4 regions of the Clostridium aromativorans genome follow, and region 4 is predicted to be linked to each of the others. Evidence: riboswitches for the same ligand, from Rfam matches in the RefSeq annotation. Region 4 holds a riboswitch; each other region holds the start of a gene.

Evidence for each region. A riboswitch is a leader RNA that binds a small molecule or an ion and turns the genes downstream of it on or off. The one in region 4 is predicted to bind cobalamin.
Region 1: linked by a shared signal. The riboswitch ahead of LN736_RS00280 (DUF3870 domain-containing protein) and the one ahead of LN736_RS13145 (ABC transporter substrate-binding protein) in region 4 are both predicted to bind cobalamin.
Region 2: linked by a shared signal. The riboswitch ahead of hemA (glutamyl-tRNA reductase) and the one ahead of LN736_RS13145 (ABC transporter substrate-binding protein) in region 4 are both predicted to bind cobalamin.
Region 3: linked by a shared signal. The riboswitch ahead of LN736_RS09380 (cobyric acid synthase) and the one ahead of LN736_RS13145 (ABC transporter substrate-binding protein) in region 4 are both predicted to bind cobalamin.

The regions. Positions count from the first base shown of each region.
Region 1 covers NZ_JAJJPB010000001.1:54,606-63,016, forward strand. Annotated here, with positions in the region: gene LN736_RS00250 (acyl-CoA carboxylase subunit beta) at 1-89, opposite strand, end outside; gene mce (methylmalonyl-CoA epimerase) at 118-525, opposite strand; gene meaB (methylmalonyl Co-A mutase-associated GTPase MeaB) at 527-1,483, opposite strand; gene LN736_RS00265 (cobalamin B12-binding domain-containing protein) at 1,501-1,899, opposite strand; gene LN736_RS00270 (acyl-CoA mutase large subunit family protein) at 1,927-3,591, opposite strand; gene LN736_RS00275 (acetyl-CoA hydrolase/transferase family protein) at 3,608-5,131, opposite strand; gene LN736_RS00280 (DUF3870 domain-containing protein) at 5,344-5,676, opposite strand; cobalamin riboswitch at 5,719-5,894, opposite strand; gene clpB (ATP-dependent chaperone ClpB) at 5,906-8,411, opposite strand, start outside.
Region 2 covers NZ_JAJJPB010000004.1:50,472-58,882, reverse strand. Annotated here, with positions in the region: gene LN736_RS05365 (M20 metallopeptidase family protein) at 1-780, shown strand, start outside; gene LN736_RS05360 (sensor histidine kinase) at 805-2,025, opposite strand; gene LN736_RS05355 (response regulator transcription factor) at 2,028-2,705, opposite strand; gene LN736_RS05350 (glycosyltransferase family 2 protein) at 2,887-3,831, shown strand; gene LN736_RS05345 (GtrA family protein) at 3,838-4,257, shown strand; gene LN736_RS05340 (glycosyltransferase family 39 protein) at 4,269-6,551, shown strand; cobalamin riboswitch at 6,601-6,779, shown strand; gene hemA (glutamyl-tRNA reductase) at 6,897-8,111, shown strand; gene hemL (glutamate-1-semialdehyde 2,1-aminomutase) at 8,126-8,411, shown strand, end outside.
Region 3 covers NZ_JAJJPB010000010.1:47,180-55,590, reverse strand. Annotated here, with positions in the region: gene cobA (uroporphyrinogen-III C-methyltransferase) at 1-40, opposite strand, end outside; gene hemC (hydroxymethylbilane synthase) at 53-925, opposite strand; gene LN736_RS09395 (NAD(P)-dependent oxidoreductase) at 959-1,591, opposite strand; gene LN736_RS09390 (pyridoxal phosphate-dependent aminotransferase) at 1,612-2,703, opposite strand; gene cbiB (adenosylcobinamide-phosphate synthase CbiB) at 2,734-3,687, opposite strand; gene LN736_RS09380 (cobyric acid synthase) at 3,769-5,286, opposite strand; cobalamin riboswitch at 5,447-5,622, opposite strand; gene LN736_RS09375 (energy-coupling factor ABC transporter ATP-binding protein) at 5,665-6,390, opposite strand; gene LN736_RS09370 (energy-coupling factor transporter transmembrane component T) at 6,387-7,193, opposite strand; gene LN736_RS09365 (NUDIX domain-containing protein) at 7,289-7,843, opposite strand; gene pdxR (MocR-like pyridoxine biosynthesis transcription factor PdxR) at 7,843-8,411, opposite strand, start outside.
Region 4 covers NZ_JAJJPB010000018.1:45,250-53,660, forward strand. Annotated here, with positions in the region: gene LN736_RS13125 (TetR/AcrR family transcriptional regulator) at 12-596, opposite strand; gene LN736_RS13130 (multidrug efflux MFS transporter) at 814-2,004, shown strand; gene LN736_RS13135 (ABC transporter ATP-binding protein) at 2,001-2,783, opposite strand; gene LN736_RS13140 (FecCD family ABC transporter permease) at 2,785-3,789, opposite strand; gene LN736_RS13145 (ABC transporter substrate-binding protein) at 3,863-4,894, opposite strand; cobalamin riboswitch at 5,068-5,251, opposite strand; gene LN736_RS13150 (ABC transporter permease) at 5,367-6,596, opposite strand; gene LN736_RS13155 (ABC transporter ATP-binding protein) at 6,598-7,485, opposite strand; gene LN736_RS13160 (hypothetical protein) at 7,544-8,314, opposite strand; gene LN736_RS13165 (RNA polymerase sigma factor) at 8,384-8,411, opposite strand, start outside.

The DNA.
Region 1 (8,411 bases), on a different contig from region 4:
CCCTTTTTATGCTGTTTGTCAATTCTAGTCTGGCCTCCACCTTTTTCAATTTTCTTCTTATCCTCTATAAGTTTGTCAATCTTGCTCATATTCCTCTCTCCTTAATAGACAAAATTATTATTTCTGGCAGAGTTCCAAAAGTACACCATTTGTACTCTTTGGATGCACGAAAGCAATTTTTGCACCACCTGCACCATCCCTAGGTTTTTCATCTATGAGTCTCATGCCCTGTTTTTTAAGCTCTTCCAGAGCTGCCTCTACATCATCCACTCTAACTGCAATATGCTGTATTCCCTCTCTCTTTTTTGCAATAAACTTTGCTATGGGACTATCATCACTCGTAGGTTCCAGAAGTTCAAACTCACTCTCTCCAATAGGTACAAAAGCTGTTATTACTTTCTGAGATTTTACTTCTTCAGTTCCTTTGCATTTAAGTCCCAGAACGCCCTCATAAAATTTCAATGACTCCTCAATGCTCTTTACAGCAATTCCAACATGGTCTATTTTTTTCAAATCAATACTCATGTTATTTTTCATCTCCCATTTTAAAATTTTTATATAGTGTATCGGATGCAGTGTAAGGATCCATCTTTTTATTAAAGACGTCCTCCACAAGTCTTTTCAGCATGCCCGTTTTATAATCCAGTTTTAAAGCGGATCTTACCAGGTTGTTCTTCAATATAGAAATTATCTTGTCTTTCAACTTGGATTTTCTTCTCTCTTCCAGTACTCCCTCCGACGCCATACTGTCATAACATTCATCTATAGCTGAAAGCAATTTATCAATTCCAGTATTGTCTTTTGCAGTTATGTTCAGTACTGGAGGCAGCTTCCCCCCTTTGTCATTGAAGCTCAGCATGGCCTCTATCTCTGCTGCTGTACGCTGGGCACCTTCCTTATCAGACTTGTTGACTGCAAATATGTCTCCTATTTCCATTATTCCTGCTTTCATTGTCTGTATATCGTCTCCCAGGCCTGGAACCATTACCATAACTACGACATCGGCCACTTTGACTATATCCACTTCAGACTGTCCTACACCAACAGTTTCAATAAATATATAGTCCATGCCAAAAATGTCCAGAATATTTACAGTTCCATATACCGCATCAGAAAGTCCTCCCAGGGCCCCTCTTGTACCCATACTTCTTATAAATACCCCTTCATCGGTATTGAGATCATTCATTCTGACCCTGTCTCCAAGTATTGCTCCATGTGAAAAAGGACTCGTAGGATCAACAGCTATGATCCCGACCTTTTTGCCCTGTTTCCTGATAAGTTTTGCTATTTGATCTGTCACTGTACTCTTGCCAGCTCCTGGAGGGCCGGTTATTCCTATTACCCTGGCCTTCCCAGTTAGATGATATAGATCTTTCATAAGTTCAAGAGATCTGCTGTCCTCATTTTCCATCATGGTTATTAATTTTGCAGCAGCTCTTTTCCGACCGCCCATAATACCTCTTTTAATATCTTCAATATCCATCACATTCACCCTTTAGCTTAGTTCAACTTAACATTTTTTCTAATAAAGTCAACTGTGTCGGAGGTTTTTGTTCCCGGTGTAAAGATGGCTTTCACTCCTGCCTTCTTCAGCCCCGGTATATCCTCTTCAGGTATGACTCCACCTCCTATGACAAGAACATCTTCCGCACCCTTTTCTTTAAGCAGGTTTACTACCTTGGGAAACAGAGTATTGTGCGCCCCAGACAGTATGCTCATTGCAACACAGTCCACATCTTCCTGTACTGCTGCTTCTGCAATCTGATTTGGCGTCTGCCTCAGTCCCGTATATATAACTTCCATTCCGGCATCTCTGAGTGCCCTTGCTATTACTTTAGCTCCCCTGTCATGTCCGTCTAATCCCGGTTTTGCAACTAAAACTCTTATTGGTCTATCCATATCTAAAATCTCCCCTCACTTTTTAATTTATTTATATTCTCCAAATACTCCCCTAAGGACATCACATATTTCACCCAGGGTAGCATATTGTTTTACAGCGTCAATTATGAAAGGCATCAGGTTATCTCCCTTTTTAGCTGCATTTTCAAGTGAAGCAAGTTTTTCGCCTACAGCTTTTGAATCTCTTTCAGCCTTTAACTGTTTCAATTTTTCCTTCTGTTTTTCGCCTACGGAAAGATCTACTTTTAAAAGTCCCTTTGGAGGTTCTTCTTCTATCTGGAACTTATTCATTCCTACAACTATCTGTTCTCCTGACTCTACTTCCTTCTGGTACTCATAGGAACTATCTTCTATTTCCTTCTGTATATAACCTTTTTCAATTGCCTTTGCCGCTCCACCCAGTTCATCTATCTTATTTATATATTCCATTGCCTTTTTCTCTGTCTCATCCGTCAGAGCTTCTACATAATAGGAACCTGCCAGAGGATCTATAGTATCTGGTACTCCACTTTCACAAGCTATGATCTGCTGTGTTCTAAGTGCAACTCTTACCGAATCCTGGGTAGGAAGTGCCAGTGCTTCATCTTTCGAATTGGTGTGAAGGGACTGGGTTCCTCCAAGTACAGCTGAAAGTGCCTGAAGTGTAACTCTCACTACATTATTATCCGGCTGCTGTGCTGTAAGGGTACACCCTCCTGTCTGGGTATGGAATCTGAGCTTCAGGGATTTAGGATTATTTGCATGGAATCTCTCCTTCATGACTTTTGCCCATATTCTTCTTGCTGCCCTGAATTTTGCAACTTCCTGGAACAATCCATTGTTCGCATTGAAGAAGAATGACAATCTTGGTGCAAACTGGTCAACATCAAGACCCGCTTTTATAGCAGCTTCCACATAGGCAATTCCATCGGCAATTGTAAATGCAACTTCCTGCACAGCAGTAGAACCTGCCTCCCTTATGTGATACCCTGAAATGGATATTGTATTCCACTTTGGAAGGTTCTTGGAACAAAATTCGAATATATGGGTGATAAGTCCCATGGAAGGCTGAACCGGGAATATATACGTTCCCCTTGCCACATACTCTTTCAAAATATCATTTTGGATAGTACCCCTTAATTTTTCAGGAGTTACTCCCTGTTTTTCTGCTACAGCGATATACATTGCAAGCAGTATTGAAGCCGGAGCATTTATTGTCATGGATGTACTTACCTTGTCCAGTGGTATTCCATCGAAAAGAGTTTCCATATCTTTAAGTGAGTCTATGGCAACACCAACTTTACCGACTTCTCCCTCTGCCAATTCATGATCTGAATCGTAACCTATCTGCGTAGGTAAATCGAAAGCTACACTAAGTCCTGTCTGGCCCTGTGAAAGTAGATATTTATATCTCTTGTTTGATTCCTCTGCAGTAGCAAAACCTGCATACTGCCTCATTGTCCAGAGTTTACCTCTGTACATAGTAGGCTGAACGCCTCTTGTATAAGGGTATTCTCCTGGAAATGAAAGCTCTTCATTATAATCAATGCCTTGTACATCTTCCGGTGTATAAAGTCTTTTGACCTCTATGCCAGATGTGGTCTTAAAAGATTTCTTTCTTTCCGGAAATCTTCCAAGAGCTTTCCCAAGAGTTCCTTCTTCCCATTCTTTTTTCTTGGCTTTTACTTCATTAACTTTTTCTTCCTTAAACATTTTCTAACCCCTTTCTCTATACTTCTGGACTTGATTTATCAGTTTTAAATTTCATGCTGCCAGTTTCCTCAAATCTCTCATGCCATGACAGCGCCTCTTTAAGTAAAACCGGCGTATGAATATTTTTGCCTTGACTTGCCCTCTTAAAATAATCTTTAAGGAAAGGTCTATAATAAGGATGACTGCAGTTTTCTATTATGACTTTTGCCTTTTCCTTTGGTGACAATCCTCTTAAATCAGCTACTCCCTGTTCTGTAACTATTACATCTACATCATGTTCTGAATGATCACAGTGAGGCACCATTGGAACTATTGAGGATATTTCACCATTTTTAGCAATTGACTCTGTAGTGAATATGGATATATATGAACTCCTCGTAAAATCTCCTGAACCACCTATTCCATTCATCATTCTGGAACCCATTATCTGGCTTGAATTTACATTTCCATATATATCCGCTTCTATAGCTGTATTCATGGCTATTACTCCAAGCCTTCTGATCACTTCAGGATTGTTGCTTATTTCCTGAGGCCTCAATATAAGCTTCTTTCTGTATTCATCAATTTTTTTATAGAATTTTTTTTGTCCCTCCTCAGAGAAAGAGACAGATGTAGCTGAAGCCACTGAAATCTTGCCTTCATCCATGAGATTAAATACTGAATCCTGTGCAACTTCAGTATATACCTGCAGATCAGTAAATCTGGATTCTTTTAATCCTGCAAGTACTGCATTTGCAACAGAGCCAACTCCTGATTGAAGTGGAAGCAGATTTTCAGGAAGTCTTCCCTGTTTGACTTCATTTTCAAGAAAATCTATCAGATTTCCAGCCATTTTCCTGCTTGTTTCACTTATTGGTGCTACACTTCTAATATTATCTTTTATATCGCTGAAAACTATACACTTTATTTTTTTAGGATCTGTCACTATATAGTCTGTCCCTATCCTATCAGATGCATGAGTTATAGGTATTGGCTGTCTAAAAGGCGGCTTCTCTGGAACATATATATCATGTATTCCTATAAGTGAAGTGGGCTGAGTTTCGTTTATCTCCACAATTACAATATCTGCATTTTTAACATATGTAGGTGAATTCCCTACAGATGTAGTTGGTATTATATAACCCTCTTCAGTTATACCGACAGCTTCAACTATCGCCACATCGATTTTGCCCATAAAACCATAATCCACCATCTGTGGAGACATACTGAGATGTGCATCTACGTAATCGATTTTGCCTGCATTGATGGCATTTCTTACATCCTTGTGTGTCTGATATGGAAATCTCTTTTTAATTGCGCCGGCTCTGGCCAGTTCTCCATCCAGTTCATCCCCTACAGAGGCACCTGTGTACAAATTGATTTTAATTTTTTCACCATCTTTTACCCTCTTCGCCAGTGCTATGGGCACTGATTTAGGATAACCTGAAAACGTAAAACCACTGGTTCCGACAGTCATGCCGTCTTTGATAAGTTGGGCAGCATCGTTTGGTGTCCCTATACGTTTTAGAAGTTCTTTGTTTTTTATTCTATCCGTAATCATACTATCCCCTTCTTTATTAAATAATTAACATAATTATTATTTATTAAATTTTTTAATTTATGCTTTACACTCTCCTTTCTTTTTTGATCTAGGTATGTATAATAGAAAAACAAAAAACGGCATAAGTGCATTGAAAAATGTACTCATGCCGTTATTTTTATTAATTTTATATAAAGGTTTAGCCTTCATACCATAATAAAATGGCAATATTATTAACTTTTTTTCTTTACTTTCTTTACTATTATTTTATACCTTTCATAACAATTTATCAATACCGCTATAAAAGATTTTTTAGCCATTCCAAAATAATTATCTTCTATATCCGACACAATTTCTCGAATATCATTCAAATTTCTTCCTATTAACAATTCTTTGGCATATTTTTTTGCGGTGTCAGTGACAAAAGAACACTCTATATCCTGTATTTCTCCTGAATACCTATTTACAATAACTCCTATGACAACTTCTCCACCGTAAAGCTGACTTGCCGTTATCCCCTTCGGAAGCTTTGCATAGCCTGTAATAAATATATTATCCTTTTTCAAAAAACATACCCCCACAACATATATATCCCTTTCCTCCGAAGGAATCAACATATATATTAGGCAGGCTTCCTGGCTCAGATTCATCTTACTCCTTAGTCTTCCCAGACAATACATCCAGTGACATGATAAAGTTTCATCCTCCATACAGTAGCGGCGGACTGCAGTATTCAACTTTTCCTTTTACTTATTAAAATAACACCTAATTAAATATTTAATTTTAACAAATTTCCTATATTTTTTCTATTTCAAATTTGTCTTTATAATCCACTCTTATATTACAGCCTTCATAAATATCACCCTTGATTATTTTCTTGGCAATAGAAGTTTCAAGAACATTTTCCATGTACCTTTTCAAAGGTCTGGCTCCATAAACCGGATCGTATCCTTCTTTTGCTATAATATTTTTTGCCCTGTCAGTTATCTCTATATAAATGTTTTTATCTTTTAATCTATTTTCTATATCTTTTAGAAATATGTCTATTATAGATTTGATTTCCTCTGTATTCAATGGTTTAAACATTATTATATCGTCCAGTCTGTTTAAAAATTCCGGTTTAAACTTCAACTTCATGTCATTCATTACTCTGTCTCTTACATCTTTGTCTATTCCCACAGCACTTTTATTTTCCAGAAGATAGCTGCTTCCTATGTTGGAAGTCATAATTATAATGCAATTTTTAAAATCCACTACCTTGCCCTGATTATCTGTAAGTCTTCCATCATCCAATATCTGAAGAAATATATTAAATACATCGTTGTGTGCCTTTTCTATTTCATCAAATAATATTACACTATAGGGTTTTCTCCTAACTGCTTCCGTAAGCTGGCCTCCTTCTTCATAACCCACATATCCTGGAGGAGCCCCTATAAGCCTGGAAACAGAATACTTCTCCATATACTCCGACATATCTATTCTGATTATATTCTCCTCACTGTCAAATAAAGTCCTGGCAAGAGTTTTGGCCAGTTCCGTCTTACCTACACCTGTAGGTCCCAGAAATATAAATGAGCCTATGGGCCTCTTTGGATCCTTCATTCCTGCCCTTGCCCTTATTACAGCATCAGAAACCGCCTTAACAGCTTCCTCCTGACCTATGACTCTTTTTGAAAGTTCATCTTCCAGCTTAACAAGTTTTTGTCTTTCTCCCTCTACCAATCTGGATACAGGTATCCCCGTCCATTTGGATACTATTTGTGATATCTCCTCTTCTGTAACTTCCTCTTTTAGCATAGCACTTTCATTATTTTCTTTTATAAGATTCTCTTCAGCTTTTATTTTACTTTCCAGTTCAGGTATGACTCCATATTTTAATTCTGCAACTTTATTTAAATCATATTCTCGCTCTGCTTTATCAATCTGGCCTCTCGCGACATCCAGCTGCTTTTTTAAATTTCTCACTTCAGTTATATTGGACTTTTCTTTCTCATATTTAGCTGTCAGTTCATTATCCTTGTCTTTTAAATCATTCAGCTCTTTTTCCACTGTTTTAAGTCTTTCCACAGATGCATTGTCTTTTTCCTTGGATAATGCCTCTTTTTCAATCTTCAATTGAAATAATTTTCTTCTCACATCATCCATCTCAGTCGGCACACTGTCAATTTCAGTTCTTATCATGGCGCAGGCTTCATCAATTAGATCTATAGCCTTGTCTGGCAAATATCTATCCGTTATATACCTGCTGGAAAGTTTCGCCGCTGCCACTATGGCAGAGTCATGAATTCTTATGCCGTGGTATATTTCAAATTTTTCTTTAAGTCCCCTCAGTATGGAAATGGAATCTTCCACAGTCGGCTCATCTATTACAACCGGCTGGAATCTTCTCTCCAGTGCTTTATCCTTTTCTATATATTTCCTATACTCATCAAAAGTAGTGGCACCTATGCAGTGAAGCTCCCCTCTTGCAAGCATTGGTTTTATGAGATTTCCTGCATCCATGGACCCCTCCGTTTTTCCAGCTCCAACTATGGTATGAATTTCATCTATAAAAAGTATTATCTTTCCCTCACTTTTCTGTACCTCTTTTAATACAGCCTTTAATCTCTCCTCAAATTCACCTCTGAATTTAGCTCCTGCAATCAGTGCTCCCATATCAAGTGAAAATATTATCTTATCTCTAAGTCCCTCGGGTATATCGCCTCTTATAATCCTCTCTGCCAGTCCTTCCACTATGGCAGTTTTCCCAACCCCCGGTTCTCCTATGAGTACAGGATTATTCTTAGTTCTTCTCGAAAGTATTCTTACCACTCTTCTGATCTCGTCATCTCTACCTATAACAGGATCCAGTTTGTTCTTTTTCGCTTCTTCAATTAAATTTCTTCCATATTTAACCAAAGCCTCATAAGTTCCCTCCGGATCCTGGGTATCAACTCTTTGATTTCCTCTAACTTGAGACAGTGCTTCTAAAAAACCATTTTTCGTTATGTTAAATTTTTGCAATATTTCATCCACATCTCGAGAATGAATTTCCATAATACTCAACATTAAATGCTCTACACTTATATAGGAATCCTTAAAGTTCTTAGCTATACTCTCTGCCTTTACAAAAATATCTTCAAACCTCCTGGTAGCATAAAGAGAGCTGCTCTCTGCACCTTCTCCCAATACCTTCGGCATTTTATCCAGAACCTTCTTTGTTTCATTTACAAGAGATTTTACGTCTACAGACATCTTTCCGAATATATTTGGAATCAATCCATCTTTTTCAAATACCAGCGCTGAAAATAAATGAATTACA
Region 2 (8,411 bases), on a different contig from region 4:
ATATTTCAGCCCAGTGAGGAAGAAGTTGCGGATGGTTCAGGGGCGGCAGCCATTATAAAAGATGGTGGTCTGGAAGGCGTAGATGCCATTATAGGAGCCCACCTGTGGCAGCCTGTCAGAAGTGGAATTGTGGGAATTTCTGCCGGACCTATGATGGCAGCCAGTGATGAATTTGAAATAACAATCGAGGGAAAAGCAGGCCATGCTTCCATGCCCCAGCAGACAGTGGATTCCATATTGACTGCATCTGAAGTGGTAGTCGCCCTGAACACGATTGTGGGAAGAGATGTGGATCCAATGAAGCAGGCGGTTGTATCTGTAGGTGTCTTCAATTCAGGAAGTGTATACAATGCCATAGCAGGAAAGGCTATATTGAAGGGAACTATCAGGACTCTGGATGAAGAGGTGCGCAGACAGGTATTTATTCACATTAAAAAAATTGTGGAGCATATAAGTGAAATGACAGGAGCTCACTGCAATATCAAAAAGAATACCTGTACTTATGTAGTGGACAATGATCCCGAAGTTACAGCCATTGTTTTGAAAGCGGGAAAAGAAATGATAGATGGCAAAGCTCATCCCATAAATCCCTTTATGAGCAGTGAAGATTTTTCATATTATCTGCAGAAAATACCCGGCTGTTTCATCTTTGTGGGTGTGGGCAACCGTGAAAAGGGAATCATCTATCCACAGCATCATCCCAAGTATGATATAGATGAAAATGCCATGCTCTATGGTATGGAAGTTATAAGTAATGCAGTTTTGAAATTGCTGGAATAGGGTCTGACCCCCTGACATTTTTTGTCAGGGGGTCTGACCCCTTAAAATCACCTTGAATGTGGATCCCTCACCAAGGGTACTTGATACACTTATATCACCCTTGTGTTCTTCAACTATGGATTTGGCGATTGAAAGCCCCAGACCGAAATTTCCGTTATTTCCTGATCTGACTTTATCCACTTTATAGAATCTGTCAAATATTTTATCTATGTGTTCAGGGGCTATGCCTTCCCCTCTGTCCTGAACTGTTATCTGAATTCGGCCTTTAACTCTGCCCAGACTTATTTCAATGGATTTTCCAGCAGGTGTATGTTTTATGGCGTTGTGGATCAAAATCGCCATGAGCTGTTTTATGCGTCCCTCATTTCCTAAGAAATTTATCCCAGGTTCTATGTTGGACGTCATGAGTATTTCGTGTTTTATCGCAGAAGCCTCGAAGGGAACAATTGCATTGGTAACTGCGCCGCTGAGATCAAAATTGGAAAAAGTTAATGCCTGCTGGTGGGAATCGGATCTGGCGAGGTACAGCAGATCCTCTATGAGTTTAGTCATTCTTCCCGCCTCCAGTTTGATATTTCCAAGCCACTTGCCCTGGCTCTCTACGGTGTCACTGCGGTTGCCGAGGACTATATCCAGGTTCGTAGTTATAACTGCCAGTGGTGTGCGCAGTTCATGGGATGCATCTGCTACAAAGGCCTGCTGTTTTTCCCAGGCACTTATGATTGGTTTTAGGGATATGTTGGCAAGAAACAGGCTTATGATAAATACCAGTATGAGGCTTATTATACAGATCATGACTGATATCATTATTAGCCGGTGTAGTATTTCATTGTCGGAGGATCTGTCCATAAAGACTATTATGAAGCCATATTCTTTTGGAACTTTCAGATATCTTAGATTGTAGTTCTTATAGCTTATGCTGCCACTTGAATCACTGCTTTTAAAGATATTCGACAGTATGGCTTCATAGGAATTTTTATTGAGATTTGAGTTCTGAGATATTTCAATTATATTTCCACTGCTGTCCGTCTTCACAAAAAAACTTTCCATGGGGTTCATATTTCTGCTGTGAGGCTCAAGAGGAGGTATTTTATCCATTTCAGCTGTTTTAAGCATCTTTGTAAAGGATGAATGTGTGAAGCTCTTGTCCATCAGTATATATATTCCCGAAAATATAGTTATGAGTACCAGACTTGTAAGTATTAAATTAATTAAAACCAGTTCTATCTTCAATTTTTTAAACATGATCAAACCTCTTTCAGGCAGTACCCCATACCTCTTATTGTCTCAATTTTTACACTGCAGTTGATTTCCCTCAATTTTTTCCTCAAGTAGGAAAAATATACTTCTATATTGTTGTTCATCTCCACATTGGAATCAATGCCCCATACTCTGTCCAGTATTTGATCCTTTGTAATCACCTGGTTTTTATTTCGTGCCAGAAGTTCCAGAAGCTGGGATTCCTTTGCAGTGAGTTTCATTCTATTTCCATTGCATTCAATTTCACCTTTCATTGGATCGAAAATCAGGGAAGATAATTTTATATTGCCGTCCTGTATGAAATCCACGTGCCTTCTTCCAAGAGCCCTTATCCTGGCTAAAAGCTCTTCTGTAGAAAAAGGCTTTATCAGATAGTCATCTGCACCGTTGTCAAGGCCTTCCACTCTGTTGGAGATGGAATCCATGGCGGTTAGTATTATAACCGGAGTTTGAATTTTATTTTTTCTGATGTCTTTCAGTACATCTATGCCGTTTTTCCCGGGAAGCATTCTGTCAAGTATTATCACATCATATATTTGAGTTTCAGCCAATTCCTCCCCTTCGATTCCATCATAGGCCGCGTCTACACTGTAGTTGTTTTTTTTGAGAATATACACCAGGGCATCTGAAAGCATGACCTCGTCTTCAATTAAAAGCAATCTCATAATTTCACCTCTTTATAGTATGATTATACGATATGGCTTTCAAATTTTAAAGATGTATAGTTTGTTCAATTATTGATATTCAAATTTAATTTACATTTATTGTTGCTTTTTTAAGACTTTTTTAAGGTTAAAACTACAGAATTATAATAGATCAAATTCCTAGAAAACTGAGGTGAATAAAATGCAGCAAGATACTGTTTATTCTGTGGTGGTGCCCCTGTATAACGAGGAATTGGTGATAGATGAAAGTTATAAAAGACTTAAAGAAATTATGGATACCACCTCGGAGGGTTATGAAATCATATTTGTAAATGATGGAAGTCGGGATAGGACTCGTGAAAAGACGGAAAAAATATGCAGTACAGATAAGAATATAAAACTTGTTAACTTTTCCAGGAACTTTGGGCATCAGCCGGCTATAACTGCAGGTATGAGAGTTTCACAAGGAGAGGCGGTTATTGTAATAGATGCTGATCTCCAGGATCCACCTGAGGTCATACCTGAGATGATTGAAAAGTGGAAACAGGGATATGATGTTGTGTATGGAAAGAGGGCTAAAAGAGAAGGTGAATCTTTTTTTAAAAAACTTACAGCAGGAGTTTTTTACAGGCTTTTAAAGAGCATGACCAGTATTGACATTCCCGTGGATACCGGAGATTTCAGGCTTATAGACAGGAAAGTATGTGATGTTTTAAATTCCCTGCCGGAAAAAAACAGGTATGTAAGGGGACTTGTCAGCTGGATTGGATACAGGCAGACCTACGTGGAGTTTATAAGACAGGAAAGATTTGCAGGAGATACCAAGTATCCTCTTAAAAAGATGTTCAAACTGGCCTTTGACGGTATAACTTCTTTTTCCTACAAGCCCCTTGTAATGTCAGGCTATTTGGGGGGAATATCGTTTTTTATAGGGATAATCATGCTTATAATGGGCCTTATAAATTCTGCAGCTAAGGGCTTGGAGCTGATAAATTTTCAATTTCTAATATCCGTTGATCTGATTATGTTTGGAATTGTACTATTTTGTATAGGTATAATAGGCCAGTATATAGGACGTATTTTTGATGAATGCAGGGGAAGACCCAATTATATTATTGAAAACATAGTAAATAAAAGAGGTGAGTAGAAAAATATGAATCAGCTGATCAAAACCATGGATTCTATTTTCAATGGAAGACTTAAATTATTGAGCCGATTTTCTACCACCGGTGTGTTGAATACCATAATAGATTTTCTGGTATTTACCCTGTGTCAGAGTGTAGTTGGGTTATATTACACTGTAAGCCAGATCATAGGCTACAGCTGTGGGGTGATAAATAGTTTTGTATTCAATAAGAAATGGACTTTTCAATACGATAATCCGGATAAAAATATTGTCCGCGAAGTAATACAATTTGTTCTGGTAAATGTGTTATCTCTTTTTGTAACAGTTGTGCTTATGAAATTTTTGATAGACAGTTTTAATTTTAATGTATATGTATCAAAGGTAGTTATAACGCTTGCAGCCCAGGTGATAAATTTTGTGTCATATAAATTATGGGTGTTTAATTGAGGAGTGAAATTATGAAAAAGATAGAATTTACAAAAGAAAAACTTGCCTTATTTGAAGTAATGGCCGTATCTGCAGTATTGAATTTTGCAAATTTAGGTGTGGAAGGATACGGAAATGAATACTATGCAGCAGGTGTAAAAAGTATGCTCGTAAATTTCAAGAATTTCTTTTTTGTGGCCTCTGATCCAGGGGGATTTGTATCTATTGACAAACCTCCCCTGGGTTTTTGGATACAGACTTTATCTGCCAAGATATTTGGGTTCAGTGGATGGAGCATACTGCTTCCACAGGCTCTGGCAGGAGTAATATCCGTTGGGATTTTGTATTATATGGTTAAGAGATCTTTTGGAAAAGCTGCAGCCTTTATTTCTGCGCTGTGTCTTGCAATAACCCCTGTTTTTGTAGCAACCAGCAGGAATAACACTGTGGACAATCTTTTGGTGATGACGCTGCTTCTTGCCTGCATGTTTTTATCCAGAGCGGCAGAAAAAGGCAGATTTAAGTATCTTCTTATAAGTCTTGTCCTTGTAGGTGTGGGGTTCAACATAAAGATGCTCCAGGCCTATATGGTTATTCCTGCCCTGTATATTACTTATCTGATCTCTGCTGCCGCACCTTTGAAAAAGAGGTTAAAGCATCTTGTCATAAGTACTGTTGTACTTGCTGTAGTATCTTTTTTCTGGGCAGTTGTTGTGGATCTGGTTCCTGCTCAGAACAGGCCTTTTGTAGGCAGCAGTACTAATAACACCGTTATGGAGCTTATATTTGGACACAATGGACTTGAGAGGCTGAGCAGCAGCAGTGGAGGTATGGGCGGCGGACCTGGCGGAAACAGACAGGGAGGAAATATGGCTTACTTTCAGAGAAACAGAAATTCTTCAGATACGCAGAATGTGACCTCAGGAGCAAATGGAAGCGGCCAGGGCGGTGGAATGATGCAGGCACCGGGTGGATTCCCTGGAGGCTCCGGAGGCAGCTCTCAGGGCAGCAGCCAGCAAAATGGCAGTTCTCAGGGAGGCAGCTCCCAGAAAAATGGGGTGAATCCGGCACAGATGCCCCAGGGAGCAGGGCAGAATGGGGAAGGAATGCAGCAAAGACGGGGAAATGGCGGACCCGGCGGAAATGGTGGGCTTTCAGGAAATTTTGGCGGTCAGACTGAGGCTGGTATTACAAGATTGTTCTCCAAAAATGTGCTGTCCGATCAGATAGTGTGGTTCCTGCCTTTGTCCATATTGGGATTTATTGCAGCGGCAATAGTGGAAAAGCTGAGATTTCCTTTTGATAATAGAAGAAAATTGGATTTGGCATTGTGGATGCTGTGGCTTTTACCGGAATTCATATACTTCAGCTATACTAAAGGACTGTTTCACCAGTACTATCTGACAATGATGGCACCTCCTGCTGCAGCCTTGTCCGGCATAGGTCTTGTTTCTATGTGGAAGCTGTATAGGCAGGAAGGCGGAATAAAGGCGTGGCTGCTGCCGATATCCTTTATTGTAGAGGGAGCACTTCATCTGATGATGTTATCCTATTTCTATTCTTCCATACCTGCGGCAGCTAAAGGCATGATAATAGCTGCAGCTGTATTGAGCTTTGCATCCTCTGTGCTTCTTGTAATTTACAGGATAATAAAGAAGCATGATTTGAATCTTGGAAGAAATATAAATTTTGCAAAAGTACTTGCCAGCCTTGCTTTTGTAGGAATACTTGTAACACCTTTTCTGGGATCTGCAGCTGCTGTAACCCATGGCGTAAACGGGAGCATGCCTGCTGCCGGATTGGAGCTCTTGTCGAACACCGGATCCGGAAATTTCAGAATGGGGACTGCGGGAGGAAATAACAGCAGATATTCTAGTGAAAATAAAAAATTGATAGAATTCCTTGACAGCCATGTTAAAAATGAAAGATATGCTCTTGTGGCGTCCAGTTCCAACGCTGCTGCTGGCATGATAATCGAGAGCGGTAAAAGTATAATGCCTCTGGGAGGGTTCTCGGGCTCTGACAAAATACTTTCTTTGAATCAGTTCAAAGAGCTGGTGAAAAAGGGCGAAATAAGATATGTACTCACAGGTGGAATGGGAAGGGACTCACAGGATATAATGAGCTGGGTTCAGAAAAACGGCAAACTTGTTCCAGAAAGCCAATGGAAAAATACCACATCTACCGATACAAATGAAACCGGTGAAGCCAGGGAAGACAGCAGCGCAGAAAATGAGAATTTGGGAAAGAATGGATTTGGAGGAATGGAAATGAATTCCCAGCAGTTATATGATTTGAAAGGTACTGTAAAATAGTTTGTGTATATTAGTTGAATCTTTCTATAATAATGTTATAATTAAGTAAAATTTGATAATAAGTACGGGTTTGATATGATTGATTAAAAGGGAATCAGGTGAAAGTCCTGAGCTATCCTGTAGCTGTATTAGATGAATCTAATTTATATGAGCCACTTGGAAACTGGGAAGGCGTATTTTAGATGATGAATCTTAAGTCAGAAGACCTGCCTGTGCTTTGCACCTTTAACTCTACAGGCGATAGGGGGGGCTGTATATTAATGAGTTACTTTTACGGTAATGTGTAATTATATCTGATTGTAAATGATCCTTTTGCCAGCTTGGTTGAAAGGATCATTTTTATAAATGGAGGTGATAAAAATTATACAACTTATTGGAGTGAAAAGTGAATGTGATATTGAAATAAGGCAGAAGTTTTCCATTATACCGGCAAGGCTTGTAGACAAATTGAGGGACATATATGATGTTACAGGAAATGTGCTGATTTTAAGTACCTGTAACAGAACGGAGATATACGTGAACTCTGATTTACAGAGGGAAGATCTGATCTGTGCTGTATTTGATCGCCTGGGATGGGATAGAGAGCTTGAGAACTATATATTCTATGTAGAGGATAAAAATGCAATCAGACATCTCATGAAGGTGAGCTGTGGTTTTCATTCCAAAATTTTGGGCGAGGATCAGATATTGGGACAAATTAAAACCGCCTATAGTGCTGCTCTTAAAACTGGAACCATTAGAGGACAGCTTCAGAGGCTGTTCCAGAGTGCTGTAACCTGCGGCAAAAAATTTAAAAACACCTGTGAAATATATAAGATACCCGTATCGGTTCCTTCCATAGTGGTGAGAGAATCAGAAAAGAGAAAGATGAAAAAATATATGCTGCTGGGTTTTGGCGAAATAGGACAGCTTGTTCTTAAATATTTGAATTCTTTGAGTACGGAAATTGTATACGTGGCAGTTAGAAATCTGGATAAAGTGGACAAACTATATAAAAAATGCAGCTGGGTTAGATTTATAACTTTTGACCGGAGAAAGGACTATTATAAAGATGTGGACTGCATAATAAGCTGTACGTCTGCACCTCATACAGTAATTTCAAAGGATGAACTTCCTGATAAAAAATTGCTTATATTTGATCTGGCAGTGCCAAGGGATGTAGACAGGGATGTAATGACATTTTCAAATGTTGAGTTGTATGATATAGACCGTATAAGTGCTATTGATCAGAAAAATAAAATCATGAGAAAAGAAAAAATGGAAAAGTGCAGGAATATTATAGATGAGCACATAGATGAGTTTTTGAAGTGGCGGTCCCTGGATGAGATTTCTCCTGAAATACAGAAAATAAAGGAATTTGGCAGCCGGATATGTGAAAAGAGGATAAAGACCTTCAAAAATAAAAGATATACCAAGGACAATGAAAAACTTGTACAAACTATGATAGAGAGCACCGCCAAGGTGTATATAAATAGGGCCATAAAGGTTTTAAAAGAGGGAAAGCTTGAAGGCAGGGAAAAAGAATACATGAAACTTATAAATAAAATATTTTGTCAATGAGGAGGCAGATTAAAATGAGAAACGATGATATATTCAACGAGTCCAAATTATATATGCCCGGGGGAGTCAATAGTCCGGTGAGGGCCTTTAAGGATGTGCCGATGAATCCGCCTGTGATAAAAAGCGGCAGTGGGGCTTACATATACGATGAAGACGGAAATAAGTATATAGACTTTGTCTGTTCCTGGGGACCCATGATACTGGGCCATTGTGATGAAGATGTGGTGAAGGCCATAAAAGATACCAGTGAAAGGGCCATATCTTTTGGTGCCACTACAGAACTTGAACTTCAGCTTGCAA
Region 3 (8,411 bases), on a different contig from region 4:
CATCACCAGGACCTGCACCTATAAGATAAACTTTACCCATATGCAACCTCCCTCAAGAATTTATTATATTTTTAGCAAGTTTTTCACCTAAAAACATATAATTTTCTTCATTACCCGTTATGTCCTTTTTCACCAATTTACTTCCCATCTTAAATATTCCTATGATATTTATAAGATTACCCTCTATTTTGGCATAGGCACCTATTGTAGAATGGCAGTCTCCCTTCAATGTCCTCATAAAACTTCTTTCAGCTTCCACGCAGATTCTCGTACTCCTATCATTTAAATTCACAAAAAAATCTTTGTGCTGGCTGTTCTTTTTTATTTCCACCCCCAGAGCTCCCTGCCCAATGGCAGGTATCAATTCTTCTATTGGAAAATAATCTGTTACTAATTTTTCAAGTTTTAATCTCTTAATACCTGCTGCAGCTACAACTATTCCCTGCAAATCCTGTTCTTTTATCTTTTTTATCCTGGTCTGTATATTGCCTCTTATAGCAACTATCTCCAAATCAGGTCTTAAAAGTTTTATCTGGGCAGCCCTTCTATTACTGCTTGTACCAATTTTTGAGCCTTCGGGCAGTTCTTCAAAATGTACATTACCTGCCGAAATAAAAGCATCTCTTACATCTTTTCTTTCTAGTACAGCCGCTATTTCAAACTCACCGGGAATGTCGAAGGGAACATCCTTCATGCTGTGAACTGCTGCATCCGCCTTGCCCTTCAAAAGTGCCAGCTCAATTTCTTTTAGAAACAGCCCCTTTCCTCCTATTTTATTTAAAGCTATGTCAAGTCTTTTATCTCCAGTAGTTTCTACAAGTATTTTTTGACATTCAGCATTAAAATTTCTTTTCAATATACCCATGACTATTTCAGTCTGAAGTTGAGCCAGTTTGCTCTTTCGAGTTGCAATCTTAAACTCCAAATGATATCACCCCCTACAAAAACGAATCATCATTTACCCAAAAAACATCTTCATTATCATAGAAGATTTCCCTTTTCTGTAGAAAAAGTAAAAATCCTCCGTACACACAAATCTCATGACTTTTTCTCTATATTCCATATTTCCCATATTGTTTCTCACTTTAGAGGTAAACTTCACAAAATCATCATAGTCCTTCAAATATTTTACTACCTCATCTGCAATAAACCTCGAAGTCATAGGAGACACACCTACTCCCATAGTATTAATTCCCAGGGAAATATTTTCAGTATTCCTCTGACATGGGATAATACAGCTGCCATTTTCAGGTTCTGAGGCATCTAAATAAATTTTACACAACTCCCTGCAATGCCTTCCTATAACCTCATTTAATTCTCTATCACTGGTGGCAATGACCACAATGTGTTTATCCTCTATATATTTTTTTTGATATAAACCCGGAATTATATCGACATTCAAATTATCTTTCATATGATAAAATTCCTGGATAAACTCCGGTGAAAGCACGTATACCCTGCATCCTTTCAGTGCAAAAGTCCTTGACTTTATATAAGCTGCTCTTCCTCCGCCTATTACTATAACTTTTATTTCCGACGGCAGTAGAGCAATGAGCATATTTGAATTATTCTTCAACAGGTTTTTATTCACTTCTCTATCTTCTCCTCCAGCTAAATCTTTTTCAGCAGGTTTATCAGCTTTTGATTTTTAGCTCTATCCTTTATTGCCAGTCTTATAAATCTGCAGTCCAGACCTTTAAAATTGCTGCATTTTCTTATGAGTATACCCTTCTCCAGACATCTTTTATAAAGTTCTTCACAGTTCACACCCTGTATTCTGCAAAGTATAAAATTACTGAATGTATCATATACTTTTTCTATTATGTGAATTTTACTCAAATTGTCCATCATAAATTTTCTTTCATTTTCAATCCATTCAAGAGAGCTGTCCATATAAGATTTATCCCTCAATACGTATTTACCTGCCGTCTCTGCAAAACAATTTATATTCCAGGGATTTTGTTTAGCTCTTATTTTATCCATCAATTTCCTGTCTCTACAGAGCCCATAACCCATTCTTATTCCAGGTAGTGCAAAAAATTTTGTAAGCGCCCTCACGACAAAAATACATCTGTTCTGTTCCATTTCCTCTAAAAAACTACAGTTCCTTTTACCTGTAAACTCCACAAATGCTTCGTCTATAATTATTGTCCTGTGGTTTTCACTGCAGAAATTTACAATTTCATGAAATCTGCTCTTATCTATTATCACACCATTGGGATTATTGGGATTTCCCAAGATCAGAGCCTCCGCATCTTTAATCTTTGATTTAATATCCTGATAATCATAATCCATATTCTCTGTCAAATTGGAATAGCTTATACTGCACTTCCATTTCAGTGCGTCTTTCTCATACTCTATAAAAGAAGGCACTACTATACATATACTTTTAAAGCAGCTTATGGCCAGATCTATTATTTCAGCAGCCCCATTTCCCAAGACTATATCTCTATCATCAATGACATTTTCTCCATCATATCTAGAATTTCCAAAATAATTCTTTGAAAATTTCAAATACCTCTTTATATTACACTTTAATTTTCTGTACTCAGCATCTGGATATTTTTCCACACTTTCCAGTGCTTCACCTATATTTTTTCTAAAACTGTCCGGTACGCCTAAAGGATTTATATTTGAGCTGAAATCCAAAAGCTCCTTTCCCTTCAAAAGTCCTTCTGTATATATATCTCCACCATGTTCCATATAAACACATCCTAATCCCAATCTTGATCTTTAAATATAGCTCAAATTCAGCACAATCAGTATTATTCCAATTAAAATCACCATGAATATTTCTGTAAAATACATGAGATCTATACAATGCTTTATGTGTTCAAAATTCAATGTTGTAAGCTTATCTCCTATAGTAGGCTTATACACTATTTCACCAAAATAAACATTCGTACCGCCAAGCTGAACTCCCAGGGCACCTGCTGCGGCGGCTTCCGGATAAGCACAATTTGGACTCTTGTGATTTTTTCTATCCCTTATCATAATCTTTAAAGCTTTCATTGGGCTGCCATTTATCATAAAAGATGATATGCACATCAGCAATCCCGTAATTCTTGCAGGTATAAAGTTGAATAGATCATCTATCTTAGCGGGAAAAAATCCTATATACCTATACTTTTCATTCATATAACCAAGCATTGAATCCATAGTATTTATACCTTTATAGAGCATAGCAAAAGGTGCTCCCAGTACGGCTGCATATATAAGCGGGGCTATAACTCCATCGGAAGTGTTTTCTGCCACCGTTTCCACATCTGCCCTTATTATCTCCTCACTGTTTAAGTTAGATGTATCCCTACCCACTATATAGGAAAGCTTTAATCTTGCATCCTCAATATTCTCTTCCTTCAATGAATAATATACCTTTTTAGCTTCCACAGCTAGACATTTGGCGGAAATAGTTGTCCACATAATAAATACATTTACTATATGATATAAAACCATATGCTTTCCAAGAAGCATAAGCACAGCAAATGGAACCAAAAAGCTTACAGCTCCCACTACTAAAACTATCAAACCCCCAAAAGCTTTTAAAGTACCATTTTTCCTGCAAAATTTTCTTCCTCTTTTTTCTAAATAGGATATAAGTTTCCCTATATATATAACGGGATGCGGAAACCAATGTGGATCCCCAAATATCCAATCCACTATAACTGCTGCAAAAAGATCTATCATATTTATACTTATAAGGGAAATAGACAAATCAATCCCCCCATTCTAATATTACTGTAAGTAACTGTACAAGCTTTGTATCCATTATCTATTTACACTCATAATGGCATATATCTTATCTATGTCAAGATTTTTTCTCACTATACCAGCAAGTTTTTCTATCTCGCCTTCCCTAAGATCTTCATATACTTTGGACTTTTTATAACTCAAGCCTTTATTTTGTCTTATTTTATTTAAAATATATTCTCTGAAATCAATGGCATCAAAAACGCCGTGTATATAAGTTCCAAATACATTTTGTCTTGTGTTTACAGCTCCATCTTCTATATTGACTTTTTCTCCATTTTTCTCCGTAAATCTAAACAGCGGCTTTGCATTTTCACCATATTTGCATATGCCCATATGAATTTCATATCCATAGACATCCAATTTTCTTCTTTCTAAGGATCCATTTCCTTTTATAAAAGGGAAATCAATATTGCTTATGGCCTTTATCCTTGTGGTTACTTTTTCTTTTTCAAATACAGTTTCTATATCCAGAAGATCCATTCCCTCTACTTCTCCCATATCAGTTTCTGTTTTATATGGATCGCTTATGGTCTTTCCAAGTATTTGATAGCCTCCACAAACCCCTATTACAATTCCGCTTTCACTGTATTTTTTAATACAGGCTTCAAGTCCACACTTTCTAATTTTTATCAAATCTTCTATAGTATTTTTGCTGCCCGGAATTATAAGTAAATCAGGGTTCCCAAATTCTTCTACAGAAGTTATGAATCTCACTGAAACATCCTCTTCACTTTTCAGTGCATCCAAATCTGTGAAATTAGAAATATGGGGCAATTTTATTACAGCTATATCTATAGGTGCTGTAACCTTCCTGTTAAATTCCACAGCTCCATCTTCATCTTCCAGTGCCAGATTAAAATATGGTATAACTCCTATGCAGGGAACTTTAATAATATCTTCCAACATATTAAGACCGGGTTTTAGTATATCTATATCCCCTCTAAATTTATTTATTATTGTACCTTTAACTCTTTTCTTTTCCTCTTCATCAAAAAGCAGCATAGTCCCTGCAAGAGAGGCAAATACTCCTCCTTTGTCTATATCACCGGCTAAAATCACCGGTGCATCCACTATCTCAGCCATGCCCATATTCACGATATCTCTATCTCTTAAGTTTATTTCTGCAGGACTTCCTGCGCCCTCCATCACTATTATTTCAAAACTTTCTTCCATTTTTTTAAAATGATTTCTAAGCATGTCCCTAAATTCCAGCTTCATGTTGTGATATTCCATGGCAGTGCTGTTACCATATACCCTGCCATTTACTATTATCTGACATTTTTTATCCGAAGTTGGTTTCAACAATATTGGATTCATATAAGCCTCAGGCTGCAGTCCTGCAGCATAAGCCTGAAGCACCTGGGCACGCCCCATCTCTTTGCCATCCAGAGTTATATAGGAATTTAACGACATATTTTGAGATTTGAATGGACATACTGAATATCCATCCTGTTTAAATATCCTACAAAGAGCAGAGACAATTATACTTTTACCCACAGAAGAACCCGTTCCCTGGATCATAATTTTCGCCATCATAACCACTCCTCTAAACCTGTTAAATAAAATAAAAATTTATTTTTATTAAAATATATATTTAAATAAAAAGCGATGAGTTCTAGAGCTCATCGCTTTTAACATAAAAATTCAGCTTACACTGAAAGATTAAACATACTAAAAGTTCTTTCCCTCCGAAAGCAAAAACAACTACTAGGCAGGTCTCCTGGCTTATGATCCATATTTATTTTGAGCTCTTACTTTTAAAGTTAAAAGTCAAAATTCATAATCAAATACAGTAGCGGGGGCTGTTACGGATTCTAACCGCATTCCCTTTTCACCTATATATAAGGCACCTAGAATCTATTTTATATTATAGTTTTAAGTTTATTATATTCCACTTTCCATGTCAACTGATTACTTGATATTATATTTTATCAAAAAATCATTATCCTCAATTACCTTATTATAAACATCATCTCTTATTATATGATGATCTTCTGAAAATACCAGTACACGTTTAAAAAGCCCCTTTACATATTCAAAATCATGTGTAGAACATATTATGGTCTTTCCTGCCTTATTTAACTCTATAAACAAATTATTTAAAAACTTTTTACCCTTCGGATCTATGCCACTCATAGGCTCGTCTAAAACCAGCACTTCCGGGTTAAGAGCAAGTACAGCAGCTATGGCCACCCTCTTTTTTTCCCCTCCACTTATGTTATATGGCTCTTTGTCTTGTAAATTTTTTACATTCAAGAGTTTTAAACAATCTTCCACTCTTCTTTCTACTTCAGCCTCGTCCATTCCCATTTGTCTTGGGCCAAAGGCCACTTCTTCATATACATTGGAACAGAAAAGCTGCGCATCAGAGTTTTGAAATACAAATCCCATTTTTTTGTGAAACTTTTTAGAAAAACTACTATCCTCCAATTTACTCCTAGATATCTGTATATTATTAAAATAGTAACTTCCACTCATAGGAAATATCATCCCATTCAATAACTTTAAGAAAGTTGACTTTCCACTGCCATTGGCACCTATAAGTGCTATTGAATCTCCCTGTTCTATTTTAACATTTATACTCTTGAGCACCTCTTCATCTTTATATTTAAAAGATACATCCTTAAATTCTATCATCCTAACCTCATCCTAGCTATGTAAAAATACATGCCTATTATAAAAATATTTACTATTGAATATAGGAAATCAACAAACTTAAACTTGAACTTCACATGAGATATATATTCTCCTGTAAATCCTCTACATTCCATGGCATAATACATTTCATCTCCCATTTCCTTGGACTTTAAAAACAAACCTCCCATGAGTTTTGAAATGGAAGAATATTTGTTGCTGTTCTTTCCAACCGATCTCAGTTTAAGAGAATAAAACATATCTAGAGCAAATTCTCCTAAAATGTAAATATATCTCAAGGTTATATCAAATACTAGGATAAAAATATCAGGCACAAAAAACTTTTTCAGTGCTTTTATTATATCATGCCAACTGGTAGTATAGGATAGAGTATTTATGGAAATTATAGTTCCAACTACCTTTAGTATAAGCAAAATGCTGTTTTTTGTATTGCCCATAACCATGGAAGGCATGAGCATTACAGCAGTGAACAGCGGAACAGCTGTACTTAAAATCAGTATTCTCTTTATTTCTTTTATATTCAAAAGGCTTAATAACAACAGAAAATATACATCCATTAAAAATACATAGTGAAAACTTTTGGACAAAGATAAAAATATTATATTTAAAATAGTAAAAGACAATTTCACTATGGGATTTAAATTGTATAAGAGATTATTTTCATTTCTATTATTTCTTTTAATAAGAGATAATAGATGTAATATAGAAAAAATACTTTTGTCTATAAATTTATCTTTATCTTCTGGTGGAATATAATCATCTTTTTTTAAAAGCCAATCTTCCATAAATTACACCTGCAATTTCAAATTATAATATGTCCATGTTAAAAATATATCATAATTGTGATTATATTTCAAACAAACTCCCAATTCAATTTTGATTATATATTCTCCATTCCAAAAAAAGCATACCATGGACCCATGGCCACAGCAATTCCCCTAGCCTGCTCTTTTAAAAAAAATTTTTTTATCTCTTCTTTTTTCAGGGCAATTACTTCTATATCTTCTGCTGCTTCTAAATTCTGTTTTGGTTTCTTATTTTCCTCTAAATTCTCATCTATCTCAACTTTTACTACTCTTACTTTGTCCGTCAACAGTGCTGCATTGGAATACAGAGAAATCCCTACAGATTTTACATTTCCTGTATACCCCGTTTCCTCTTTTAACTCTCTCAATGCATTTTCAGGTAAACTTCCACTTTCCACAAGTCCAGCCGGGAATCCAATAACATAATTATCTATAGTAGGTCTATACTGTTTTATAAGTATATATCTATTGGATGGAACCATTTTACTTATTATTACAACTGTGTTTGTAGTATTGGTTCTCTCTATACTTTCCCACTTCAGCTGTTCATGTTTCTTTCCCTCATAAGTTATTTCCTCCAATTTAATCCAGTTTCCACTGTAAAGCGTTTTATCCGATAATTTTCTCATCATATACCTCCTAACTTTTTAGCTTCTTCTCCAATTATGCTAAAACCTTTTTTTATATCTTCTCTGCTCACCCTTGAAAAACCAAGTCTCAAAGTGTCCTGTCCCTTGTCATCTACATAAAATATATCTCCAGGAGTGAATATAACATTCCTCTCGCAGCATTTTTCTAAAAGTTGCCTGGAATTTATATCCTTTAGTTTTATAAAAATATGCATTCCTCCTTCACCAAGTATTTCCCTATTGGGTATATAATTCTTTGCACATTTCAATGCAAATTCATATTTCTCCCTGTATATTCTTCTAGCTTTTTTGATGTATTTATTAAAATCTCCACTTTGCAAATAGTCATAAAAAATTGCTTGATCCAGAGAAGAAGTATGTATATTTCTTGCCCGCTTGACACTCTCCAAATATCCCGTAAGTACCTTATCTGACAATATCCACCCTATCCTTATTCCTGGAAACAAGACTTTTGAAAAACTTCCTACGTATATGACACTGTTACCCTTCCCTGCAATAGCAGCTATCGGAAGCACATGGGCACCTGAATATCTCAATTCCTCATTAA
Region 4 (8,411 bases):
AAATGATACCATCAATTACAATCTGGTGATTTGCCGTTTTCGATAGAAAAAATAAAATCATCTATCATAAATTCAAAGCTGTCTTCTACTTCTACATCAGGTTTATGCTGAAAATATCCAAGAAAAGTCAATGATACAAATCCATGCAAAATACTTCTTAATTCACGACTTTTATGGACTAAAATCACCCTATCATCTATATAAAAATTTAAAATGCTTTTAATAATGCTCATGGTTTCTCTTGCCATACAATTTATTTCTTTATTTTTCGTGCTGGGAATATTCATGAAAAGTTTATAAGCCTCCCTGTTTTCAAAAGCAAAATCCCGATAAATATGGGCAAATTGCCTGATTGCATCCTCTCCACTTTTACCTACCAGTCCCTGCATTAATTTAAAATTCAATATGCGAATAACATATACTGTCATCTCTGTTTTAAGAGCATCCATATTATCAAAATGATTATATAAAGATGGATATTTTATATGCAGTTTATCTGCAATTTTTTGAAAAGTAACTCTATCAAAGCCGATCTCCTCAGCCAATGCAAAAGCAGCCTTAATTATCTTTTCGCCGGTTAGGTTCCTTTTTTGCATAAATATCTCTCCCCATACGTTTATTTATCCGAACGCTACCATTGCTAATACTCCAACTTCTTAAAATCGGAGATAGATACTTGTTACACGTCTGGATAAGCATAGTTTAGCATTACTATGAAGGTTTATCAACTTTAAACTATACTACTATTTGATAAATTATAAATTATAGTTTATTATTATATCATATAGCACGAAAAGAAAGGGTAATATTTATATGGAATTGTGGAAAAAAAATCTGGTTGTCTGCTGGTTTGGAATGTTTGTGACAGGTATAGGAATGAGTCAAATTGCTCCTGTATTACCTCTATATATAGGAAATTTGGGTATTTACAATACCTCTTTAATTGAACAGTTTTCAGGAATTGCATTTGGTGCTACTTTTATAATATCAGCTATTTTTTCACCAATCTGGGGTCATGCTGCCGATAAATTCGGTCGAAAACCAATGCTCCTTCGCGCAAGTCTCGGCATGGCAATAGTTATAGGAAGCATGGGATTTGTGCATAATGTATATGAACTTATAGGATTGAGGCTGCTGCAAGGCGTTATAACTGGTTATAGTACGGCTTGCACTACATTGATTGCAACTCAGACGGACAATGAACATGCAGGTTGGGCTCTAGGTACACTTTCAACGGCGAATATAGCAGGTTCCTTACTTGGACCGGTAATCGGCGGTTTCATAGAAGAAAACTTTGGCCCTAAAAATGTATTTTTTATAACAGGTGCACTACTTCTGATTGCATTCATTATAACGGCTTTATTTGTAAAGGAATCTTTCACCCGTCAAAATAATAAAATATTGAAGATCAAGGAAGTATGGGACAGCATACCCTACAAAAATTTAACTGCTATAATGTTTGTGACATCTTTTATATTAACTATGTCGTTATATTCTGCTGAGCCAATTATAACGATATATGTCACTCAATTATCCCATAATATGAATCATGTGGCATTGATTGCCGGAATGGCATTTTCAGCCTCAGGTCTTGCAAATATAATCGCTGCCCCAAGGCTTGGAAAACTTTCAGATAAAATTGGAACCCATAAGATCATGTTGACATCACTTATAGCCGCTGGATTGATTTTCATACCACAGGCATTTGTAAAAGATCCCTGGCAGCTTATGGGACTCAGGTTTTTACTTGGATTGGTAATGGGAGGGCTTAATCCTTCTGTAAATGTAATGATCAAAAAAATCACTCCAGACTTTCTCACTGGTAGAATTTTCGGATTTAATATTTCTGCCCAATACCTGGGAGTGTTTGGAGGTTCGATTTTAGGAGGACAAGTATCTGCCTGTTTAGGCATCAGATATGTATTTTTCATTACAGGAACATTGCTTTTAATAAATGCCCTATGGGTTTATTTAAAAGTGTATAAAAGGCTCATTCCAACTTAAATAATAACATTTTTAGGAATAAAAAATGGACATTTATTTATCTTATCCTCATATATGTCAGCTTCTATTCCAAAAACTTTTCTTAGCAATTCCTTTTTTATTATTTTATACGGCATTCCCATGTCCCACAGCTTACCATCCTTTATAACAACAATTGTATCTGAATATCTTGCAGCTTGGTTCAAATCATGCAGAACCATGATCACAGTTAAGCCCAGTGTCTCGTTTAATTCCTTTATTAATTCCAGAATTTCCATCTGATAGGATATATCAAGAAATGTAGTGGGTTCATCCAGCAAAAGTACTTCAGGCCTCTGAGCCAGACACATGGCCAGCCACGCTCTCTGCTCTTCTCCTCCGGACAAGGTTGTAACAAACCTCTGTCTCAAGGGGACAAGTCCGGTTTTCTCCAGTGCCCAATCTATTATATCCATATCTTCTCTGTCAAGTCTTCTTCTGAATTTCAAATGCGGATATCTGCCGTAGGACACCAGTTCTTCCACAGATATATCTGAGGCTATGTTTTTCATCTGCGGAAGTATGGACAACTTCTGTGCAACGGCCCTGGTATTCATATTTCTGATATCAGTTCCATCTAAATATACATTACCTCCTGCAGGTTTTAAACATCTGCCTACAGCCTTAATTAAAGTTGATTTTCCGGAGCCATTGGGCCCTATAATTGTAACTATTTCTCCAGAATGTATATCAAAACTGATGTCTTTTACAACTATCTTATTTCCATAATTCACTTTTAGATTTTCAACTTTCAATTCCATATCAATACCCTCTCTTTCTCCTAAGCAAATACAGAAAAAAAGGAGCTCCCAGAGCTGACATTATAATTCCCACAGGTATCTCCATAGGTGCAAACATCACTCTCGCAAGGGTGTCACACAGCATGACCATAGCAGCCCCTGTAAAAATAACCGATGGAAGCAAATATCTGTAATCCGAACCAATAAACAGCCTCGTCATATGCGGTACTATAAGTCCTACAAATCCAAGAAGGCCTACAACACTTACTGCACTTCCGGCCAGCAGGGAGGAGATCACGATAAAGACAAACCTGGTTCTTTCTACATTCAATCCAAGACTTGTAGCTACTTCATCCCCCATCATCAATATGTTCAATTTGTTGGGCATCAGTAAAAGTAGAATAATACCCACAGAGGCATAGGGAAATAAGGTATTTACCTGCTTCCATGTAGTTGACGAAAGCCCTCCTACCATAAACCCTATAATTCCCGCCACTTTGTTTGGATAAAATGTCATAAGTGCATTTGTCCCTGCTCCCAACAGAGAAGAGACGGCAACTCCGGCTAATATCAGTCTTGTTGGTGCTACTCCTTCTCTCCAGGCTAAAAAATATATAAAAAGAGTAGCCATCAGTGCACCTGCAAATGCCCCCAAAGGTGCCAGATGATAAAAATCCGGAAAAAGTATGAGAATTATCAGTGTCATAAGTCCTGCTCCGGAGGAAACTCCTATAATATTCGGTCCCGCCAATGGATTTCTCATAACACCCTGCAGTATGGATCCCGACAGTGCAAGGCAGGTTCCAACAAGAGCAGCCACTATGGTTCTGGGCAGTCTGACATTCCATATTATCTGATAATTTACTGTGGATTTTTCAAAGAATACCGCATTCACTATTTCTTTGGGACCTATATTTACGGCTCCATTCCCTACACTTACAAAAAAACTGATAATAGATACAACTATAAAAATCAATAAAATAAATCTTTTTCCAATCCTTTGAGTTGTTATATTGCCCTTAACCATTTTCTATTCTCCTCAGTATTAATTGTTCCAGTCAAAAAGCCTTATATCCTTCATATCAAAACTGCGGGCTTTTTTAATTTGTTTTGTTGAATACATGGGGATAAAGTATCTTTGCCAATCCTTCATAAGCTTCGGCATACCTTGCATTTGGCTTGTACAAATATAAATCTTTAGGAAGAATTATATACCTTTTGTTCTTCACAGCAGAAAGAGAATTCCATGCCGGATTATCCTCCACATCTTCCTTTAGCTTTTCCATTATCTTTTCTTTGTCACTTCCCATAGTCTGTACAAATATAAAATCCGGATTCTCCTGTATTATCTTTTCCATGCTAAATACCTTTGCCTCAGATGAATTTGCCTCTGCATCCGATATGTTCACTGTATGCAGATCTTTAAGCATTTCCCCCAACATTGAATGGGAGTTTCTGACTGTAATATCTTTGGCCGTGGCAAATATTATTAAAACCTTATATTTTTTATCCTTTGGAGTTTCTGTTATTATTTTATCTACATTTTTCTTTACCTCATCAATATGTTCTTTATACAAATCCTCTCTTCCGGTAATTCCACTAAAAAGTCTCAGTGTCATATAATAATCCTTTAAATAGGTATTAGCTAAAGCGATAACTTGAATATTATTTTGTTCCAACACCGGTACCATTGCTGCCTGATTTTTGAACTCGTCAGTTGCTATGACCAAATCCGGCTTCAGTGCCAATATCTTCTCCAAACTTGGAGACCCTGGAGTTCCAACAACCTGGGCAGATTCGGCATTTTTAACAGGCTTTTCTTCAGCTTCTTGAACTCTTCCTATTACTTTTCCACCGCAGCTGTCCCAAATATCAAGATAAGAATTATACAGGCAGACAACTCTTTTGGGATTCTTTTTTATAGTTACTTTTTTCCCTCTGGCATCTGTAAATACTACACTGGTTTTATTAAGTGTCACGCCATATTCAGACGCCGATTTAATTTTTTTCTGTTCCGTATCGACTTGATTGCTGCTGCCATTTTCACTATTAACACTTTTGCCGCATCCGGCAAATACAGATGTAACCATTACAATAACCAATACCAATAAAAATATTTTTGTCTTTTTCATATTCCATTCCTCTCTTCCTATTGACTTTTGATAGCTGGTGTTATCTAGTTTTCCTTGATGCCTTCTTGTCAGAATCTTGCTGCAATCCAAAGCAAAAAACCATAGCCTTTTCTGCTATGGTTATATACAAACAAAATTCATATATAAACAACCACTTCCCTCCGAAGGCTTATTTATCAAAAAATTTACAGGCAGGTCTCCTGGCTCATAGTTCATTTTAATCTCAATACCTTCCCGGAAAAATATTTCCAGTGGCAAATATATATGATTTCATCCCTATTTACAGTAGCGGGGGCTGCAGCGGATTTTTACCGCTTTCCCTATTAATTTTTTAAAACCTGTAACTTTTAACCTTTTTAATTGTAAAAAATCATCTCTTTAAATATCTATTAATATTTTTAATTATAACACATATATCTTTATATTTGCAGTAACAAAAATATCAATTTTACAAGAAAGCCTTTTCTTCAATTCAAGCCACTTCATGCCTGCAATAGGATAAAACTGTAAGAATTAAAAACAACGGAACGGCAGCAGCCGATGCGGTGATCATTACATAGGGCGACCAAAAACTGTAAGATCCCAATGTGAGAAATTTAAGTTCTACAAGGCTAATGCCGAAACTGTTTCCAAGACCTACTCCTCCAGAGGGCAGAATCATCCTCAGCCAGTTCACTGCATTGCTTCCTGAAATAGAGGAAAGTATGAGAGGCAGCAGACAGAACACAATGGCTATTATCATGGAATTCACTGTATTTCTACATTTTGCAGACAGAAACAGTGTAAAGCTGACAGTGGCAAGAAGTGTAAGCAGACCTGCAGCTGCAGTGATCATCTCAAATTGACCTACATTTATAGCAGGAAGGCAGATGGTTTCCACACTTTGAATTGAAGTTTTTAAACTTTCCCACCCAAATACACTGTTTTCAACCAAAAGGAAAATGGAAATACATACCGCAGAGGTTATGCCGCAGATCAGAACAACAGAAATTATCTTGGATACAGCAAGTTTCGTCCTTCCGTATTTGGTACACCTGAGTATATTGTCCGCTCCTGTCTGATATTCTGCAGAAAATATAGGGGCAGTAATAAACGTACATAAAAACACCAGCAAGAAGAGCAAGATGATGAGGTAACTTCCCGCATCGCTGCTGCCAAAACCATAGGTGAATTTGAAGGGCTTATCCACTTTTTCATAGAGGGCAAGAGCTTTTTTCTGGGCTGAAGGCTGAATGGCTCTATTTTTTATTTGCCAGGTGTATTTTTTATAGAAATTTTCTGCCGCTTCCCCGGGAGAAATTTTGCTTAAATCCACAGGTGTCTTGGTCTGTGGATCTGCATATACATTCTCTAACCTGTTTATTATATGTTGAAATGGAAGTATTTTTTTATTAAGGACGTCCTGGGGAATATTATCCTTATAAATACTTCCGTACTTCTTTGCAACCTCCTGGTAATTTTTAACTGCCTTCTGTATTTTATCCGGTGTGATATCCCCTTCAACTGTAGTTTTCTTCATAAGCTGTACGGCTTTTATTCCTGAAACTGTAACATTGTTTCCATTCTCGTTTACATAATTGTAATTGACAAAGGATATGGGAAAATAGGCCAGGGCTCCAGAAATTAAAATGGCCGCTATCAGCAAAATCCAGGTGGAACGGGTTTTCAGAACCCTTTTCAATTCCAAATAAAAAATACTCATGTCAAATCTTCTCCTTTCTTGTTTCCTCTTGTGGAAACAGCCATAGATACAGATCCTCCAGCCGCGGTACGGCCTGTTTTGAATCAGGTATATCCGGGGCATCCGACAAATACCTGATGAAAAGATTTCCATCTTTTTCATTTAATATATTTACAATACGGACAGCTCCTTCATAATAGGGAAGTCGTTCAGGAGGTATTATGCTCTCCCATACTTTGCCTTCAACAGTTTTCACAAGTTCATCCGTAGTTCCCTTTGAAATTATCTTTCCATCTTTCATGATGGCATTGCAGGTGGCAATGTATTCCACATCGGAGACAATATGGGTGGAAATAAGTACAATTCGATCCCTGGAAAATTCAGAAATAAATTTGCGGAATTTCACACGTTCTCCCGGATCAAGACCGCTGGTGGGTTCATCCAGAATCAGCACCTCCGGATCATTCAAAAGAGCCTGTGCAATACCTACACGTCTTTTCATACCTCCGGAGAGCTTGGAGATTTTCTTTTTCCTCACTTCGGCTAGAGTAAGAATCTGAAGCAGTTCATCTATTTTTATTTTTGTATGGTTTTTGGTGAGTCCTTTCAAAGCTGCAACATATTTCAGATAATCCACCACTGTAAATTCAGGGTAAAAACCAAAATCCTGGGGCAGATAACCCAAAATGTCACGATAGGCTTCTTTTAGTACCTCGATTTCAATTCCGTCATATAGTATCTTCCCTGAAGTGGGACCGGTAATGCCTACCATCATTTTTATCAAGCTGGTCTTTCCTGCACCGTTTGCACCGAGAAGTCCCCATACACCAGGTGATACATTCAAGTTCACACAGTCCACAGCAGTTTTGTCCTTATATTGCTTGGTTAAATTACATATCTCAAGTTCTATTTTTATCACCCCTTTGATTTTTTTAGTATTTAACATCTAAACTCTATACTTTGATATTTTAACAAACGCAGATCCTGTTGAATTTCACTATCAACTTATATATCTGAAAGGCAAGAACTGCTGCAAAAAAAACACTTAGCACAACCCATCCGGTTAAAGCTGCCCGATGGTAAGCTTGAGGCACCAATGTGTGAAACAGAAACTGCAGCGATAATATGAGCAGACAGAAAAACTCACAGGCAAACACATTGTACTGACTGCGGTTGCTCCGAAGGATGAAAATGCATCCGCAGCAGGACACCAGAAAAGGCAGCAGCAGATAAAAAATTACTAAAGCAGTGGAAATACTCACTTTGCTAAATGTTACAAGAGAAACAGCCAGCAGGAAAATACCGTCACCCAGACCAATTACAATGAGTCTTGCTGATAATAATCCGGACATTGACATAAATGAAGCTGTCTCCACTTCCTGCATCTTGTATCTATAAGATCTGCACAAAAATGGCAAGCCGGTCATAGTTATGAAAATTGCAAATAGACAGAGCAAATCCGGCAGGTGTCGGGCTGCAATATATTTAAAGTCTTCCTGAAAAATAGTAGTGAGCAGCAGCCACATAAGAATCAATATTGAACCCTGGAAAATCCATATTCTCCTCCCCATAAACGGAATCTGTTGAAATAAAAACTCCACATATCCAATTCTCTCCCTTGACCTGTGCTTTTCATATTCACTATTTGCCAGACTGATGGCTTTCTCAAGCTGTTCACCATGATACACAACAGGTACATTCAGGGCTTTTTTTAAATCCAAGCACAATTTTTTATTCATGATCATTTTCTCCTTTCTTTATCCGAAGGCTAGTATTCCTTATTAGCAAATTCCATCTGAGCCTAAGAATCACTTTATATTTTTTTCAATTTGCTTC